2 regions of the Rhizobium sp. A22-96 genome follow, and region 1 is predicted to be linked to the other one. Evidence: riboswitches for the same ligand, from Rfam matches in the RefSeq annotation. Region 1 holds a riboswitch; the other holds the start of a gene.
The links. Region 1 has a riboswitch for FMN ahead of ACQZ6F_RS08490 (6,7-dimethyl-8-ribityllumazine synthase). Riboswitches for the same ligand answer to the same signal wherever they lie in the genome.

Region 1 (8,979 bases):
TCCTAAACTTCGGGCTGACGCTGGCAAGCGCCTTCGAAAACGGCAGGCCGCCATCGCGCGAGAAGGCATAGATCATGCGCGAAGCCGATGTCACGGTCGCAAGACCGCACAGGAGCTGCGAGATGAAGATCGCCACGTAGAGTATATTGGCGACGACAGGATTGGTGATGCTGTTGATCGTCCAGAAGAAGACGTTCCAGCCCTGCTTCGAGGCTTCGTTCATGTCCGGGATCGCCAGCAGGAAGGCGAGCAACATGATATAGCCGAAGAAAGAGGACCACCAGACCGAGGAAACCATGCCGCGCGGCACCGAGCTGGATGCCTTGACGGTTTCTTCGGAGGTATGCGCCGAGGCATCGTAACCGGTGATCGTGTAGATCGGCAGCAACAGGCCAAGGGCGAAGACGTACCAGATATTCTCCATCTTCGGCCAGACCGATGAATCACCTTCCGGCGTGCCGGAGTAGTTGGTGAACGTCCAGATGCGGCTGATATCCCAGCTCTTGACGCCGATGAGGCAAACGATGGTCAACGCGATCGCGGCAGCGAAGATCAGGTAGCCGGACATATCCGTCAGCTTTGCCGTCAGCTTGATGCCGAAATGGTTGATCAGGGCTTGCAGGCCGGTGATGACGGCAACGAAGATGATCTGGTTGGCAAAACCCGCCGATGTATTCGTGTCGACGGCAATGCCGAACCAGCTGGCGATGGAGCCGCTGAAGAAGCCCCAGGTCCCAACGTTGATCGCACCGAGAACGGTGATCAGGCCGAGCAGATTGAGCCATGCCGTCAGCCAGCCGGTGAAGCGGTTACCGAGGATCGAACCCCAGTGATAAAGGCCGCCAGCAGTCGGATAGGCCGACGAAATCTGCGCCATGGAGAGAGCGAAAACGCCGGAAATCAGGCAGCCGAGCGGCCAGCCGATGCCGATAGCGGCACCGCCGGCGCCCGATGTCGCCTGCGCGAGCGAATTGATACCACCCGATAGAATGCAGATGATGGAGAAGGAAATGGCGAAATTCGAAAACGAACTCATGCGCCGTTCCAGCTCCTGGGCGTAGCCCATGGAGTGCAGGATATGCACATCCTGCTTCTTGTCTAAGTCTGTATATTCCGGCATGTCACTCCCCTAAAGCCCTGTCGTCCGCGGGATTGCGGAGAACCATGTGCACTGAGCGGCCCGCCTTTCGGCACGCCGCCTTGATCGCAGTTGAACTGCTCCCCGGGGTCTTTTTCTTTTTATGCTCAGGCTTCCAGACTGCTCTGGAGAAGCCCAGTCAGATAATCGGCCACGACCCCTTGGCCGACGTCGTCTTGGATGAGGTCGTTGCGGACCTCTATCATTACGTTATGCAAACCATTGGCGATCCCATGCAGCTTCAGCGTATGGGTGACACCATCTTCAGGCCCGTAAGGTTGGTTACGTTCAGTCTGATAAAGCGGCGCTTCAGCCGCTGCGTCCAGCATGCGATCGGCCAGCCAATGGTCCTCGTCATGCAGAATGCCAAGCTCCACAGCACGCGGCTTGCCGTTATAGATCGGCGTGAAGCTGTGGATTGTCACGATCACGGTTTTTTGTCCGCGCGCCGCCCTTTCTTTCAGCAGTGACCGGATACGGTCATGAAACGGGATATAAAGGCCCTCCGTACGCGCCTGTCGACCCGCCTCGTCCAGGCTTTGATTGCCGGGAATCGTATAGATCTCGCTCGTCTCCGGCATGGCGCCGGCGCTTTCCGGCGGGCGATTGCAGTCATAGATCAGCCGCGAGAAGCGCTGATAGACCAGGGTCGCATCGAGGCCTGACGAAATCTTCTTTGCAACCGCGAGTGCGCCCGGATCCCAGGCGATGTGGCTGGAAAGCGCCTCGGCGGAGAGCCCCAGGTCTCCGAACCGCTCGGGCAAGGCGCGGGAAGCATGTTCGCAAATGATAAAAATCGCACTGCTTCCGTGCGGCCTTTCGACCGCAACACAATCACCGTCCGCCTTCGTCAAAATGCCTTGCTGTGCAAGCATCCGGGACGCCCCATCGCCGATTAATAAAATGTTTATAAGAAAAGAATTCTTCAGGTTTTGGTCGGTGTCAACCCGAAACTGAAATTATTTCTTCATTTGTGACATTGACTCGAAATGTGACAGCGTTGTTATATCCTCGCAGGAGACTGGCATAAGACCGTCCCGGGGAGCAAAAATCGAGTGAACAATGCGTCGAAGACAGTTTCTGACGTGATCAACGCGCGCTTTGACACGCTGACGCGTGCCGAAAAGCAGCTGGCTAAGAGCCTGCTCGACAACTATCCCGTTTCGGGTTTGGGCAGCATCACGACAGTCGCGGAGAATGCCCGCGTATCCACGCCGACCGTGGCGCGCATGGTTCAGAAACTCGGATACAAGGGCTACCCGGACTTCCAATCCCATCTTCATCAGGAGGTCGAGGCGACGATCTCCAACCCACTGACAAAGCATGATCGCTGGGCATCGAATGCGCCAGGCACCCATATTCTCAATCGCTTCGCCGATGCCATTACCAATAATCTCCGCCAGACGCTTTCCGATATCGACGCCGCGACGTTCGACGGCGTTGCAGCCCTGCTGTCCGAACGCAAACGCGGGCTCTATTTCGTCGGCGGCCGCATCACCGGCGCGCTTGCCGAGTATTTCTTCACCCACATGCAGGTCATCCGCCCCAATACGACGCTGCTCTCCTCCAATTCCAGCACCTGGCCGCAATATGTGTTGAATATGAATCCGGGCGATCTGCTCATCATCTTCGATATCAGGCGCTACGAGCAGGAAATGGTCAATCTGGCCGCCGCTGCCCGCCGTCGCGGCGCGGAGATCATCGTCTTCACCGATCAATGGGCAACGCCGGCCGCCAAGCACGCCAAGCACACTTTCCGCGTGCAAATCGAGGCGCCGTCGGCCTGGGATTCATCGGTCGTCACGCTCTTCATCGTCGAAGCCCTGATCGAAGCCGTGCAAAGTCTCACCTGGGACGAGACGAGCGAGCGCATGAAAACGCTCGAAGGTCTTTTCGAGCAAACGCAGCTGTTCCGCAAGCTGAACTAGAGGGAACGAAGCCACGAAAATACATGGGGGTGACGCGGTGAGAAATGCAGCAGCTGTCACACTTGGCGATTAGAAGCAAAATCATGCGTGTTTACTGTAAACGCAATGCTTTGAAGCCGTCACACAACCTTCATGCAACGTCATTAACAGCAACGCCAGCACTGAAAACCCTAAAGGAGGAAATGCAGTGATCTCTAAAATTCATCGTCTTCTGGCAGTCTCCACTGCGATGCTCGTCGCTTCGACGGCTATTGCGGCCGCAGAACCGAGCGCCGATCTTATCGCTGCCGCCAAGAAGGAAGGCACGCTGACCACGATCGCCCTGCCCCACAACTGGTGCGGTTATGGCGACCTCATCGCTGCGTTCAAGGCGAAGTACGGCATCGAAGTCAACGAACTGAACCCAGACGCCGGTTCGGGCGATGAAGTTGAAGCCATCCGCGCCAACAAGGGCAACACCGGCCCGCAGGCTCCTGACGTCATCGACGTCGGTCTCTCCTTCGGCCCGACCGCCAAGAAGGAAGGCCTGCTGCAGCCGTATAAGGTTTCGACCTGGGACTCCATTCCGGACAGCGCCAAGGATGCCGAAGGCTACTGGTATGGCGATTATTACGGCGTTCTCTCCTTCGTCTCCAACAAGGACGTCGTAAAGAACCCGCCGAAGGATTGGGCTGACCTGCAGAAGCCGGAATACGCCAACACCGTTTCGCTCGCTGGCGATCCGCGCACCTCGAACCAGGCTGTCCAGGCTGTTTACGCCGCTGGTCTCGCTGCTGGCGAGAAGGATGCCACCAAGGTCGGCGCTGCTGGTCTCGACTACTTCGCCAAGCTCAACAAGGCTGGCAATTTCGTTCCGGTTATCGGCAAGTCTGCATCGCTCGCTCAGGGCGCAACGCCGATCGTCGTCGCCTGGGACTACAACGGCCTTTCCTGGCGTGACAGCCTGAACGGCAACCCGCCGGTAGACGTCACTGTTCCGGCTTCGGGCGTTATCGCAGGCGTCTACGTCCAGGCGATCTCGGCCTACGCTCCGCATCCGAATGCTGCCAAGCTCTGGATGGAATTCCTGTACTCCGACGAAGGTCAGATTGGCTGGCTGAAGGGCTATTGCCACCCGATCCGCTTCAACGACCTGGCGAAGAACAAGAAGGTTCCGCAGGAACTTCTCGACAAGCTGCCGCCGGCTGCTGCCTACGAAAAGGCTGTCTTCCCGACGCTCGATGAGCAGGATGCCGGCAAGGCCGCCATCACCACCAAGTGGGATTCTGTCGTCGGTTCGAACGTACAGTAATCAAACCTGACACGACCTCCCCGCTTAGGCGGGGAGGTTTTCCGTTTTTTTGACGCCGCGGATTGGGCCAATCATGAGCATCGTCACGACATCAACGATCAGTTCTCCTCCCCTGATCAGCAAGCGCGTGGTTGTTGACTGGCTGGGCATTGCGCCCTTCCTGATCTTCGCGCTGCTGTTTCTGATTTTCCCGACAGTCTACCTCGTCGCCGGCGCTTTTCTGACGCCCGACGGAAGCTTTACGTTCAAGAATATCGGCGATCTGTTCACGCCGACGATCATGAGCGCCTACTGGATCAGTATCAAGATTTCGGTCGTGTCAGCCCTCGGCGGTGCGATCATAGGCTTCTATCTCGCCTGGGCGCTCGTGCTTGGCGGCCTCCCCACATGGCTCCGCCATGCTTTCCTGACCTTCTCGGGCGTCGCGTCTAATTTCGCCGGCGTGCCGCTGGCCTTCTCGTTCATCGCAACGTTAGGCCGTCAGGGTCTTGTTACCGTATTGCTCGCTCATTTCGGTTTCAATCTTTATTCGAGCGGCTTCAATCTTCTGAGCTTCATCGGCCTTACCATCACCTACATGTACTTCCAGATCCCGCTGATGGTGCTGATCATCACGCCGGCACTCGATGGCATGAAGAAGGAATGGCGCGAAGCTGCCTCCATTCTCGGGGCGACCAACAAGCAATATTGGTTCATGGTCGCATTGCCGATCCTGTGGCCCAGCCTGCTTGGCACAACGCTGCTGCTATTCGCCAATTCCTTTGGCGCCATCGCGACGGCAATCGCGCTCACCGGCAGCTCATTGAATATCGTTCCGATCGTGCTCTACGCGCAAATCCGCGGCGACGTGCTGCACAACGCCAATCTCGGCTATGCGCTGGCACTGGGCATGATCGTCATCACCGGTATTTCGAACGTCATCTATATCTTGATGCGCATGCGCGCTGAACGGTGGCAAAAATGAAGCTGCAAAAATTCTTTGCCTGGATCGCGGTCGCCATCGGGCTCATCTACTTCATCGTACCGCTCATCGGTACCCTGGAATTTTCGCTGCGCATGCGGCGCAACGCCTACAGCTTCGACGCCTATGCCTCGGTCTTTTCGGACTTCGGCTTTTTGGTCGCCTTCGGTTTCTCCATGCTGATGGCGCTTCTGACCATCATCTTCGGCATGCTTCTTGTCGTGCCGACGGCCTATTGGGTGCGGCTGCGACTGCCTCAGCTTCGTCCAATCGTCGAATTCATTACGCTGATGCCGCTGGTCATTCCGGCCATCGTCATCGTCTTCGGCTATCTCCGCCTCTACAATTCGTCGTCGATCCTGCCGCTGACCGGCTATAACGCCACGACGAACATTCTGCTTGTCTGTTCCTACATTGTATTATCCCTGCCCTATATGTATCGTTCAGTAGATACGGCGATGCGCACCATCGATATCGGCACGCTGACAGAGGCAGCCGAAAGCCTTGGTGCAAAATGGACAACGATCATGTTCAAATGCATCTTTCCAAATGTCATGAGCGGTGTGCTTTCCGGGGCTTTCATCACCCTCGCGATCGTCATGGGTGAATTCACCATGGCATCACTGCTCAATCGTCCAGCGTTTGGGCCCTACATGCAGCTCGTCGGCGCGAACAAGGCCTATGAGCCGTCGGCCTTGGCGATCATCGCGCTTGCTGTGACCTGGCTTAGCATGGCCCTCCTCCAGCTGGTCTCCCGTTTCTCAAAATCCGCTCCGATTAAGGCGTAAGGTTCCCCACTATGGCTTTTCTCGAACTGACCCACATCAAGAAGTCCTTCGGCGACATTCACGTCGTCCATGATTTCAATATGCAAATCGAGAAGGGGGAATTCATCTCCTTCCTCGGGCCTTCGGGCTGCGGCAAGACGACCGTGCTGCGCATGATAGCCGGCTTCGAAACGCCGACGGCTGGCTCGCTCACGATCAATGGCAAGGATCAGCGGGCGCTGAAGCCCAACCAGCGCAATATCGGCATGGTGTTCCAGGCCTATGCGCTGTTTCCGAACATGACGGTGCATGACAACGTCGCCTTCGGTCTCAAGGTCGCCGGCATGGCCAAGCCCGAGATCGACAAGCGCGTCAAGGAAATGCTTGCTCTCATCAAGCTCGATCATCTGGCCGGTCGCTTTCCGTATCAGATGTCCGGCGGCCAACAGCAGCGCGTGGCACTTGCCCGCGCCATCGCCGTCAAGCCGCAGGTTCTCCTGCTCGACGAGCCGCTCTCGGCACTGGATGCGAAGATCCGCGTATCGCTGCGCGAAGAAATCCGCGCCATTCAACAGCAGCTCGGCATCACCACCGTCTTCGTGACGCACGACCAGGAAGAAGCGCTATCGATCTCCGACCGTATCGTCGTCATGAATGCCGGCCGCGCCGACCAGATCGGCACGCCCTTCGAAATCTACAATACCCCGGCCACCCGCTTCGTGGCGTCGTTCGTCGGCACGCTGAACCTGATCGAAGGCAAGGTCGTCGATCCCGATAGCAATCGCATCCTCATTGGCGACCAAGGCGTGACGCTGAAGCAGTCGGTCACGGCCTACAAGCCGGGCGACACCGTATCCCTCGCCTTGCGCCCGGAAGCAGGCTCGCTGGCGGAATCTGCCAAGGGCGATACCGCGCTGACGGGTGAAGTTTCCTCGGCTCACTTCCTGGGTTCGGTCATCCGTACGCGCATGAACGTCGCAGGAAATACGATTTCCTTCGATATGTTCAACAGCCCCGGCATGCTGCCCCCAAGCGTCGGAGAAAAGGTCACGCTGCGCTTCGCCTCATCCGATCTGCTGGTCATTCAGGACTGAGAATATGCCCTGTACGGCAGGGCAATTTTGGAAAACTATTCGCCAACGCCGGGTCAAAAGCCCGGCGTTTTTCTTTGATTTCCCTGCTGAAATGGATTTATAGTCCACACGTTCTCAGGGCGGGGTGCAATTCCCCACCGGCGGTATGGGGGTCTTCCCCGAGCCCGCGAGCGCTTTCCGGTTGCGGGAGGGTCAGCAGATCCGGTGAGAGGCCGGAGCCGACGGTATAGTCCGGATGGAAGAGGGCAAGCAGGTCGCATCCTTCTCGACGAGAGGAGTGTTGCGTGCATGCGTGTTCGCCCAAGGGATATTTGATACCAACCCTTGAAAGGCACAATTCATGACCATTTCTATCTCCACCCAGCCGAGCCGCATTGCGATTATTCGGGCTCGCTGGCACGCCGATATCGTCGATCGCTCCGTGGATTCCTTCGTTGCCGAATGGCAGACGACGGAAGGAGCCTCGCCCCTCGACATCTTCGATGTACCGGGCGCACTGGAAATTCCGCTGCATGCACAGACGCTCGCCCGCAACGGCCGTTATTCCGCGATCATCGCCACCGCTTTCGTGGTCGACGGCGGCATCTATCGCCACGAATTCGTTGCCAATACCGTTCTCGATGCCATGATGCGCGTACAGCTCGACACCGGCGTGCCGGTCCTCTCGGCCGTTCTGACGCCACATCACTTCCAGGAATCGGAAGCCCACATCCAATTCTTCAAGGAGCATTTCATCATCAAGGGCCGCGAAGTGGCGAGCGCCTGCCGGCATTTGCTCAACGAGCGCGCCAAGCTGCTGCCATCGGTCACGGTCTGAGCTAGCATAGTGGAGGCGCGGCATGAGCCCGCCTCCATTTCTCAAGGGACAAATTCAGTGACCGTTCTGCGCATCATCCCCAACCTGCCCGCCGCCGATCCTGCCAGCGCTCGCCTCTTCTACAATGAGCTACTTGGCCTCGACATCGTCATGGATCACGGCTGGATCGTGACCTTTGCGTCCGAATCGGCAACGGTTCCGCAGATCAGCGTTGCGAGCGAAGGCGGTTCGGGCACGATCGTCCCCGATCTCTCGATCGAGGTTGACGATGTCGACGCGCTTTACCAGCGTGCCACGACGATGGGCTTCGGCATCCTCTATGACCTTACGGACGAGCCGTGGGGCGTTCGACGCTTCTATGTCCGCGACCCGTTCGGCAAGATCGTCAACATCCTCTCACATCGCTAGGCAGGTTATCGCAGCTCGGCATTGAATATCACGCGATCTGCAGACCACATCGACTCCGAAAACGCGATGGGGACACCATCCATATCAACATCCACCTTGCGGGTGATGAGCAACGGCACCGATTTCGGTTGCCTCAGCAGCCGCGCTTCCTCGGCCGTCGGCATGCGCGCCTCGATCTCGGTCGACAATCGCTCATAATCGGTAATACCATAGCTCGCGAGCGCCGCCGTGATCGTCGAATGCTGCAATCGCGCTTTGTCGAAATCCGGAAAACGCTCCGCGGGATAATAGGTGTCACCGAGTTCCACGGGAATACCATCCGCCGTCATGACGCCGCGCCGATGGATGACGAGCGCACCGACCACCAGCTTCAGGTATGGCGCAACACGTTCTGTCGCTGGCAGGATTTCATGGGCCAGTAACTCGCCACCAGGCTCGAAGCCTTGCTCGATGAGGTTCTTATGGAAACGGGTGCGCTTCGAGAGCGTATAATCGAGCACGCCCTTATGAACGAAGGTTCCCCGCCCCTGCTCGGCGCGAACCAACCCACGCTGCTCCAGATGCCCAAGGGCCTG
Region 2 (8,979 bases), on a different contig from region 1:
GCCTGTTCCTGTCTTTCAGCACCGACGCCTTTCTCTCTGTCCGCAATGGCCTGAACATTCTCGACCAGATCACGGTCCTTGGGATCATGGCTGTCGGCATGACATTTGTGATCCTGATCGGCGGGATTGATCTTTCCGTCGGTTCCGTGCTCGCACTATCGATGATGGTGATGGGCTGGACCGCCAATACGGCAGGCCTGCCGCTTGGGGTCGGGATCGCGCTCGGACTGATAGCGTCTGCCGCCAGCGGGCTCATTGTCGGTCTTGTCGTCACGCTGTTCAGGGTCCCGGCCTTCATCGCAACGCTAGCGATGATGTCGGCCGCACGCGGTGTCGCGAACATGATTACGGACGGGCAGCAGATCGTCGGGTTTCCCGACTGGTTCATGACGCTCGCGATCGACCGTCATTTCGGCGTGCTGACCGCCACCGTGTTTCTCATGCTGGCTGTCGCCCTCATTGCATGGCTGTTTCTTCACTTCCGCTCCGAGGGGCGCATGCTTTACGCGGTCGGCGGAAATCCCGAAGTAGCGCGCCTTGCCGGGCTCAACGTGCAACTCGTAACGATCCTGGTCTATGTGCTGAGCGCCATTCTCGCGGGCCTCGCTGGCATCGTGCTTGCCGCCCGCCTGGACTCGGCACAGCCGTCCAGCGGCTTCGGCTACGAGCTCGATACCATCGCGGCTGTGGTTATCGGTGGAACCTCCCTGTCCGGTGGTACCGGCGGCATTGGCGGTACGCTGATCGGAGTCCTGATCATCGGCGTCCTGCGCAACGGCCTCAACCTGCTCAACGTCTCGCCGTTCCTTCAGCAGGTCATCATCGGCATCGTCATCGTTCTTGCGGTCGGCGCGGAGACCATCCGCAGGCGCCGAGCCGCCTAAGCTTTCGGTCCGCACAGGTCGGATCATCGAAAAATTCCTCTCCGATAAGGTTTGGAGCGGATCACTGCCCGAGGGGGAGGTTACCCAAGGGGCCATCAAAAACGGAGGAAAGAAAATGAAATTTGTGCGTATTCTCCTGGCATCGGCGGCGGTTCTGTCGCTGTCACTGGGCTCGGTTCAGGCCAAGGAAGTGAAAAAGCTCGGGCTCGCCGTCGCCAATCTGCAGGCGAACTTCTTCAATCAAATCAAGCAGGCTGTCGAAGCTGAAGCCAAGACGCGTGGCATCCAGGTGGTGACGGTCGATGCCAAGGGCGATGGCCCGACGCAGATCAACCAGGTCCAGGATCTCCTCACCCAGAACATCGACGCCCTGATCTACATCCCTGCTGGCGCCGCCGCCGCGACCGTTCCGGTAAAGCTTGCCAAGCAGGCGGGAATTCCGGTCGTCAACGTCGACCGCAATGCGGATGGCGCACCTGGCGATACGTTCCTGGCAACGGACTCCGTGAAATCGGCCAAGGCGGTCTGCGATTACATCCTCAAGGAAGCCGGCGGCAAGGGCAAAATGGTCATCATCCATGGCCAGAAGGGCACCACGCCGGAGCTCGACCGCACCAAGGGTTGCCAGGAGTCCCTGAAGGCCTATCCGGACGTCAAGGTCGTCGCCGAACAATATTCCAACAACTGGTTCCAGGACGAAGGCTTCCAGATCATGCAGAACATGCTGCAGGCCAATCCGGATGTTTCGATCGTCTTTGCCCAGGCCGATGCACTGGCGCTTGGCGCTGCCCAGGCTATCAAAGTCGCAAACCCCTCGCAGAAGATCGTCGTGGCCGGCTTCGACGGTGACACCGCGGCTCTCGAAGCGCTGAGCAAGGGCGTCTTCGATGTAACGGCGACACAGCAGACGCAGAAGATGGGCCGCGACGCAGTAGAAAATGCAGTCAAGCTCGTTGCCGGCGACAAGGTTCCCGCAGTTCAGCTTCTCGATGCGACCCTGACGACCAAGGACAACGTGGCAGGCTTTATCGCCAACCATCCGTAATCAGTGGAAATCTCGAGGAGGCAAGATGTGACCCAGCCGGTTCTTTCCCTGAGGGGCATATCCAAGCGCTACGGACCGCTCCAGGTGCTGAAGAACGTGGACCTCGACGTCCATGCCGGTGAAGTGGTAGCACTTCTCGGCGAAAACGGCGCCGGCAAGTCGACGCTCTCAGGCATTATAGCGGGCTCGCGCATTCCGTCCGAGGGAACCATGACGTGGCTGGGGCAGCCTTATGCCCCGGCCGCTCCGCGCGATGCAATCGACAAGGGTGTCGTGCTGATCCATCAGGAACTGCAGCTTCTGCCACATCTATCCATCGCCGAAAATGTCTTCATCGGCCGATGGCCGATGAAGAACGGCATGGTCGACCGCGCCCAGATGGTTCGCCGTGCCCAGGAACAGCTCGCGAGGTTGAACCTGCACATTCCCGCGACGCGGAAGGTTGCCGGCCTTTCGACCGCCAATCAGCAACTCATCGAGATCGCGAAGGCACTGGCGCTCAACGCAAAGCTGCTCATTCTCGACGAGCCCACCGCAGCCCTCGGTGGTGCGGAGACTGAGGCCCTGTTCGAGCAGATCAGAAAGCTTCGCTCCGAGGGTGTCGGCATCATTTACATCTCCCACCGCATGGAGGAGATCAAGCAGATCACCGACCGCATCGTCGTGCTTCGCGACGGAGAGCGCGTCCATGAATTTGCCGACAGCTCAACGCCCGTGCGCACGATCGTCGAAAGCATGGTCGGCCGTTCGCTCGATCGCATGTTTCCGCCACTTCCCGAGCCGACGAGCCGGCCGGTACTGCGCGTATCCGGCCTGACATCGCCGGACAACTCCTTCCGCGGTGTGAGCTTTGACGTTCACGCCGGCGAGATCCTTGGCATTGCCGGCCTTGTCGGTGCAGGTCGTACCGAACTCGTTCGCGCGATTTCCGGTGCAGATCCGATCAGCGCCGGTTCGATTGCTCTGGAGGGCGAGCCGCTCAGGCTGCGCAGCCCGGCGGACGCGATTGCCAAGGGCATCGTCATGGTTCCCGAGGACCGGAAGGACCAGGGCCTCGTCGTTGCGCACAAGATCAGCGAAAACATCATCTACGCCAATCTCGACAAGCTCGGCGGCCGCTGGATCACTTCCGGCATGAAGCGCGCCTTTGCTGAAAAGGCGGTGGCAAGATTCGGCGTAAAGGGCCGTGCGGAACAACTTGCCTCAGATCTTTCGGGCGGCAACCAGCAGAAGGTGGTCATCGCCAAATGGCTGATGCGTGATCCGAAGGTCGTCGTACTCGACGAGCCAACGCGCGGCATCGATGTCGGCGCCCGCGCCGGCATCTACGACATCATCGTCAAGCTCGCCAGACAGGGGGTCGCGGTTATCGTCGTCAGCTCCGACCTTGAGGAAGTGCTCGGCGTATCGAACCGAATCCTCGTACTGGCACAGGGCAAACAGGCAGGCATTTTAAGTCGTGACGAGGCCAACGACGTCTCCGTCATGGAACTGGCGACAATCTAGAGAATTTCCAGGAAAAGTGCGCAGCAGTTTTCCGTCCGGAAATGCGTAAAAACAAAGAGATAGAGCGCTTTCGCTATTCGAAGAAAAGCGAAAGCGCTCCAGGCAAAGACAGAAAGGAAGAGCGGTGTCCGACATCTCTCTCAATGCACCGAAACTATTTGATCTCAGCGGCCAGGTCGCCATCGTGACGGGTGCGGGCAGCGGGATCGGACAGAGGATCGCGATTGGCCTTGCACAGTGCGGCGCCGATGTGGCGCTGCTCGATCGCCGCACGGATGACGGTCTTGCCAATACCGCCAGCCATATTCGTGCGGCCGGTCGCCGCTCGATCGAAATCGCGGCTGACGTTACCAGCAAGTCGTCTCTGGCCGATGCCGTCGCGCGCACCGAAGCCGATCTCGGCGCGCTCTCGCTTGCTGTCAATGCGGCCGGTATTGCCAATGCCAATCCCGCCGAGGAGATGGAGGAAGACCAATATCAGACGCTGATGGACATCAACCTGAAGGGCGTCTTCCTCTCCTGCCAGGCGGAGGCACGGGCCATGCTGAAGAATGGACGCGGATCGATCGTCAACATCGCCTCCATGTCGGGCGTTATCGTCAACCGTGGCCTCAGCCAGGCACACTACAATGCGTCAAAGGCCGGCGTGATCCACATGTCGAAGTCGCTGGCAATGGAATGGGTGGCGCGCGGTATCCGGGTCAACACGATTTCACCCGGCTATACCGCAACGCCGATGAACACTCGTCCGGAGATGGTGCATCAAACCAGGCTCTTCGAGGAGCAGACCCCGATGCAGCGCATGGCTGGTGTCGACGAGATGGTCGGCCCCGCCGTATTCCTCCTGTCCAATGCTGCAAGTTTCGTCACGGGCGTGGATCTGCTCGTCGACGGCGGCTTCTGCTGCTGGTGACGCCATGCGCAAGCTGATCGCAGGAAACTGGAAAATGAACGGTCTCGCATCCTCCCTTGCAGAGATCGAGGCGCTGAGGGGACTAACCGGTGAGGCGACGTGCGACATCGTCGTCTTCCCGCCCCTCACGCTGGTTGAAAAGGCCGTCGAGCGCGCCTTGGGCTCGGCGATATCGATCGGGGCGCAGGATTGCCATGCCGAATTCGCCGGCGCCTATACCGGAGACATCTCCGCCGCCATGCTCGCGGAAATCGGTGCGCGCTTCGTCATCGTCGGCCATTCGGAGCGGCGCTCGTCCTATCTTGAAGCCGATTGCGCTGTTGCCGCCAAGGCGGCCGCCGCCCACAGGGCCGGGCTGACGAGCATCATCTGCGTCGGCGAGACGCGCCAGCAGCGCGACGAGGGCAAGGCGATCGAGGTCGTGCGCGCGCAGCTTGAGGGATCGATCCCCGACTGCACGACGAGCACCAATACCGCAATTGCCTATGAACCGGTCTGGGCGATCGGCACCGGACTGGTGCCATCGATCGCGGAGATCGAAGAGGTGCATGCCGCAATCCGCCATGTGCTCGAAGAACGATTGAAGAGGGATGGTACGCTTGTACGGATCCTTTATGGCGGCTCGGTCAAGGCGGCGAATGCGGCGGCGATCTTCGGCGTTCCCAATGTGGACGGAGCCCTGGTCGGCGGCGCATCGCTGAAGGCATCGGAATTTTCCGGCATTATTTCTGCAGTCGCTTAACATCGGGGTGACCGGACCGTACCCCTAACCGGTAGAGGAAAAGAGCATGCAACGCTTCGAAAACAAGACCGTCGTCATTACCGGCGCAAGCCGAGGGATCGGTGCCGCGATTGCCAGACGTTTTGCGCGCGAAGGCGCCAATCTGGTAGTGTCGGCCAATGAGGACGCCGTCCATGCGGTCGCTGAGCAGATCACGACCGATGGCGGAAAGGCGATCTCCTTTGTTGGCGACGTTACCGACAAGGCTAGCGTCAAGTCTCTGTTCGATGCCGCCGAACAGGCCTTTGGCGCCGTCGATGTTTCCATCCAGAATGCCGGCGTCATCACCATCGCCCGCATCGAGGACATGACCGAAGGCGAGTGGGACAAGATCATGGCCGTCAACACCAAGGGCGTCTTTCTTTGCGCCCAGGAAGCCATCGCCCGGATGCGCAAGCATGGCCGCGGTGGCCGCCTCATCAACACGGCCTCCGGTCAGGCGCGTGCTGGCTTTATCTACACGCCACATTACGCAGCCTCGAAGATGGGCGTCGTCGGCATCACCCAGAGCCTTGCCAAGGAAGTCGCCACCGAGGGCATCACCGTGAACGCCTTCTGCCCCGGCATCATCGAAACCGACATGTGGGCCTACAACGACCAGGCGTGGGGCAAATTGCTCGGCAATTACGGTCCGGGCGAACTCATGAAGGAATGGGTCGAAGGTATCCCCATGAAGCGCGCCGGATCTGGCGAGGACGTTGCGGGCCTCGTTACCTTCCTTGCAAGCAACGATGCGGCTTACATCACCGGCCAGACCATCAATGTCGATGGCGGCCTGATCATGTCGTAGCGGCCACATGGACAGACTGTTCAGTCTTTGAACCGATTGAAAGGCAGCAGGACGCCAGGCACCCTCTTGCGATACCGGCTGCCGATCACCTATCTTAAGAATGTTCTCAGGGCGGGGCGTAATTCCCCACCGGCGGTATCGAGGCAACTCGGAGCCCGCGAGCGCCCTCGTGAAAACGAGGGGTCAGCAGATCCGGTGAAATGCCGGAGCCGACGGTCATAGTCCGGATGGAAGAGAGCAATGCTGCAAACGCCACCTCGCGTGGTGTTTCGCATCCTTGTTCGCCCAAGGGAAAACGGTGGCCGCGAACCGGCCATGGATGCCACGCAAGTGGCTAACCCTTGAAAGGCAGAAGACATGGCAATTGCCAAAATAGAAGATGCAATAGAAGCGATCTCGCGTGGGGACATTGTTGTCGTTGTCGATGACCGTGACCGCGAGAACGAAGGCGACCTGGTGATCGCGTCTGACGCCATCAGCGCCAAGGCCATCGCATTCATGATGAACCACGCACGGGGGCTGATCTGTGTCGCGATGGAAGGACAACGGCTCGACGAGCTTGAAATCCCACTCATGGTTCCGCGCAACACGGAAGTCTTAAAGACCGCTTTCACGGTATCCGTCGATTACATTCCGGAAACGACCACGGGAATCTCTGCGGCTGACCGGGCTGCGACTGTCCGCGCGCTGGTCACGACCGGCTCCCGCCCCGACGATTTCGCGCGTCCGGGTCATATCTTTCCTTTGCGTGCGCACCCGGAAGGCGTTCTCGGCCGGCCCGGACATACCGAAGCCGCCGTCGATCTGGCCAGACTTGCCGGGCGGACAGCATCCGGCGTGATCTGCGAAGTCGCAAATGACGACGGAACAATGGCGCGTCTGCCTGACCTCGAACGCTTCGCGGAGCGTCATGGCCTGCTTCTGGTGACGATCGAAGACCTCCAGGCCTATCTCTCGCACAAGCGCCGCGACACTTTCACCCCGGAGAGTTCCGTAGCGTAACCAATGACAGGATAGTCGGCTCAAAAGCTGGATGTCCCATAACGTCCGTTGGAAAAAGACATATAAGGCGAGCGAGGCAATCCAGCAAAGGATTGTACCGCTCGGCCGTCCTCACGGAATGGGAGGCCCTGCCCGACGCCACCGCATGATCAATTCTCATCAAATCTCTGCTGTCGCGCCACCTTGGCATGAAACACAGTGATGGCATGATTTTTTCGACATGGGAGGCAGCACGATGGACGATACGCTCTATGGCAAGCGGGACAAGCGCGGAGACTGGAAGCCGAACAAGCTCCTCAAATATCCGCCGGTTTTCATCTGGCCGGCTCAGCCGATCGGCTTCCTGAAATGGTTCTTCGGATATCCCGGCTATCTCATGCCTTGGAACACGGTCTATGCCGTCATCGGCACGCTGCTGTGGCTCTATGCAACGCCATCCATGGAGACCATGAAGACCTTCAAGCTGGGTTGGATTGCCTATCTTCTCGCCCGCAACGCTGCCCTGGTCGTCCTGTTCTTCGGCGCGTTTCATCTGCGTCTTTATATGCAAAAGAAGCAGGGAACGACCTTCAAATATAACAGCAAGTGGCCGTCCAAGGACAACTCCGCATTCCTTTTCAGCAATCAGACAATCGACAATGTGATCTGGACTTTCGCAAGCGCCATCCCGCTTTGGACCGCTTTCGAAGTTCTGACTTTATGGGCCTTCGCAAACGGCATCATTCCCTATGTCGATTTTGCTGAACACCCGATCTACTGCGGCTTGATCATGCTGCTGATCCCGACATTTCGCGATCTGCACTTCTATCTCGTCCACCGCTTGATCCACTGGCCGCCGCTTTATCATGCCGTTCACAAGCTGCATCATAACAATGTCAATCCCGGGCCATGGTCAGGACTGGCAATGCATCCGGTCGAACATCTGCTCTATTTCTCAGGTGTGCTGATCCACTGGATCATACCTTCCAACCCAGTCCACGCCCTTTTTCACCTCACGCATGCTGCGCTGGCGCCGGCCCCGGGACATGCGGGTTTCGACAAAATCATTGTCGGAAACGAAACCGCCATCGACACGCATGCCTATGACCACTACCTGCATCACAAATTCTTCGAGTGCAATTATGCCGATGGCGTCATTCCGCTCGACAAGTGGTTCGGCACTTTCCATGACGGGTCCAAGGAGGCGGAGGATCGTATGAACAAGCGTTTCATGGAGAGGGCAAGGCGCCGCCTTGAAAAGCAGGCGCACCGCTCTGCGGCATCGGACTGATGCCATAGGCCGCGACCGGAATTGCCGGGCGCGCCGGCATCTCCATTAGACCGGCGCCGCGGACTGCCCGATATTTTCTGATGTGAAGGTCAGGAACGGTACGGGCTCCTGACTGACCGGCACGTCGATAATCCCGATCCTCGAAAGGACCGTGTCCAGCGCGCGCCTCGCCTGGGTTTCCGGCGCTTGATCCAGAACCAGCGTCATCAGTCCGGATGAAATAAAGCCGCGCGTTTCGTCGTTGAGCTCATGCGCGATCCAGACGACTTCTTTCTTCTCTCGCTCCCGGTAACGCTGAAGCACGGAACCGACCCCCAGATTGGCGCCTCCCGCATTATAGACGCCGACAATATCCGCCCTGCGGCGCAGAGCTTGTGTCAGCATCTCGGCGGATCTTAAATCGTCATCGTGGCCGAACACGACCTCGGAAAACTGAAGCGCAGGATTCCGCTGGGTCGCGATGTAATCGGAGAAACCACGGACGCGCTCCTTGTGAATCCGATATGCCCAGCTGTGGCAGACGGCAACGATGCTCCCGGCCGCCTGTGGAAGCATTCGCGACATATAGAAGCCGGCGGTTCGGCCGGCCGCATAATTGTCGATCCCCACGAATACGTCGTCCCTGCCACCCGTATACGAAACGATCTGCACGACTTCGACGCCGCTGGCACGGGCCTGTCGCAGGCTCTCCGTGATTTTCGGATGGTCAACGGCGACAACAATCAGTCCGTGCCGCCGGATTGCGCTACTGGCGATATAAGCTGCGAATTTTTCAGGATCACTTTCCT

Region 2: it holds a riboswitch for FMN, as region 1 does, so the genes downstream of both, ribB (3,4-dihydroxy-2-butanone-4-phosphate synthase) here and ACQZ6F_RS08490 (6,7-dimethyl-8-ribityllumazine synthase) in region 1, are expected to answer to the same signal.

Annotation. Positions count from the first base shown of each region.
Region 1 is NZ_JBNWDQ010000002.1:413,304-422,282, forward strand. It holds gene ACQZ6F_RS08455 (amino acid permease) at 1-1,120, opposite strand, end outside; gene ACQZ6F_RS08460 (N-formylglutamate amidohydrolase) at 1,246-2,013, opposite strand; gene ACQZ6F_RS08465 (MurR/RpiR family transcriptional regulator) at 2,194-3,066, shown strand; gene ACQZ6F_RS08470 (ABC transporter substrate-binding protein) at 3,254-4,357, shown strand; gene ACQZ6F_RS08475 (ABC transporter permease) at 4,431-5,321, shown strand; gene ACQZ6F_RS08480 (ABC transporter permease) at 5,318-6,106, shown strand; gene ACQZ6F_RS08485 (ABC transporter ATP-binding protein) at 6,118-7,179, shown strand; FMN riboswitch at 7,286-7,430, shown strand; gene ACQZ6F_RS08490 (6,7-dimethyl-8-ribityllumazine synthase) at 7,520-7,996, shown strand; gene ACQZ6F_RS08495 (VOC family protein) at 8,054-8,404, shown strand; gene phnF (phosphonate metabolism transcriptional regulator PhnF) at 8,410-8,979, opposite strand, start outside.
Region 2 is NZ_JBNWDQ010000006.1:84,902-93,880, forward strand. It holds gene ACQZ6F_RS25135 (ABC transporter permease) at 1-884, shown strand, start outside; gene ACQZ6F_RS25140 (substrate-binding domain-containing protein) at 1,000-1,929, shown strand; gene ACQZ6F_RS25145 (sugar ABC transporter ATP-binding protein) at 1,957-3,435, shown strand; gene ACQZ6F_RS25150 (SDR family oxidoreductase) at 3,560-4,348, shown strand; gene tpiA (triose-phosphate isomerase) at 4,353-5,090, shown strand; gene ACQZ6F_RS25160 (glucose 1-dehydrogenase) at 5,137-5,919, shown strand; FMN riboswitch at 6,018-6,162, shown strand; gene ribB (3,4-dihydroxy-2-butanone-4-phosphate synthase) at 6,277-6,921, shown strand; gene ACQZ6F_RS25170 (sterol desaturase family protein) at 7,157-8,191, shown strand; gene ACQZ6F_RS25175 (LacI family DNA-binding transcriptional regulator) at 8,237-8,979, opposite strand, start outside.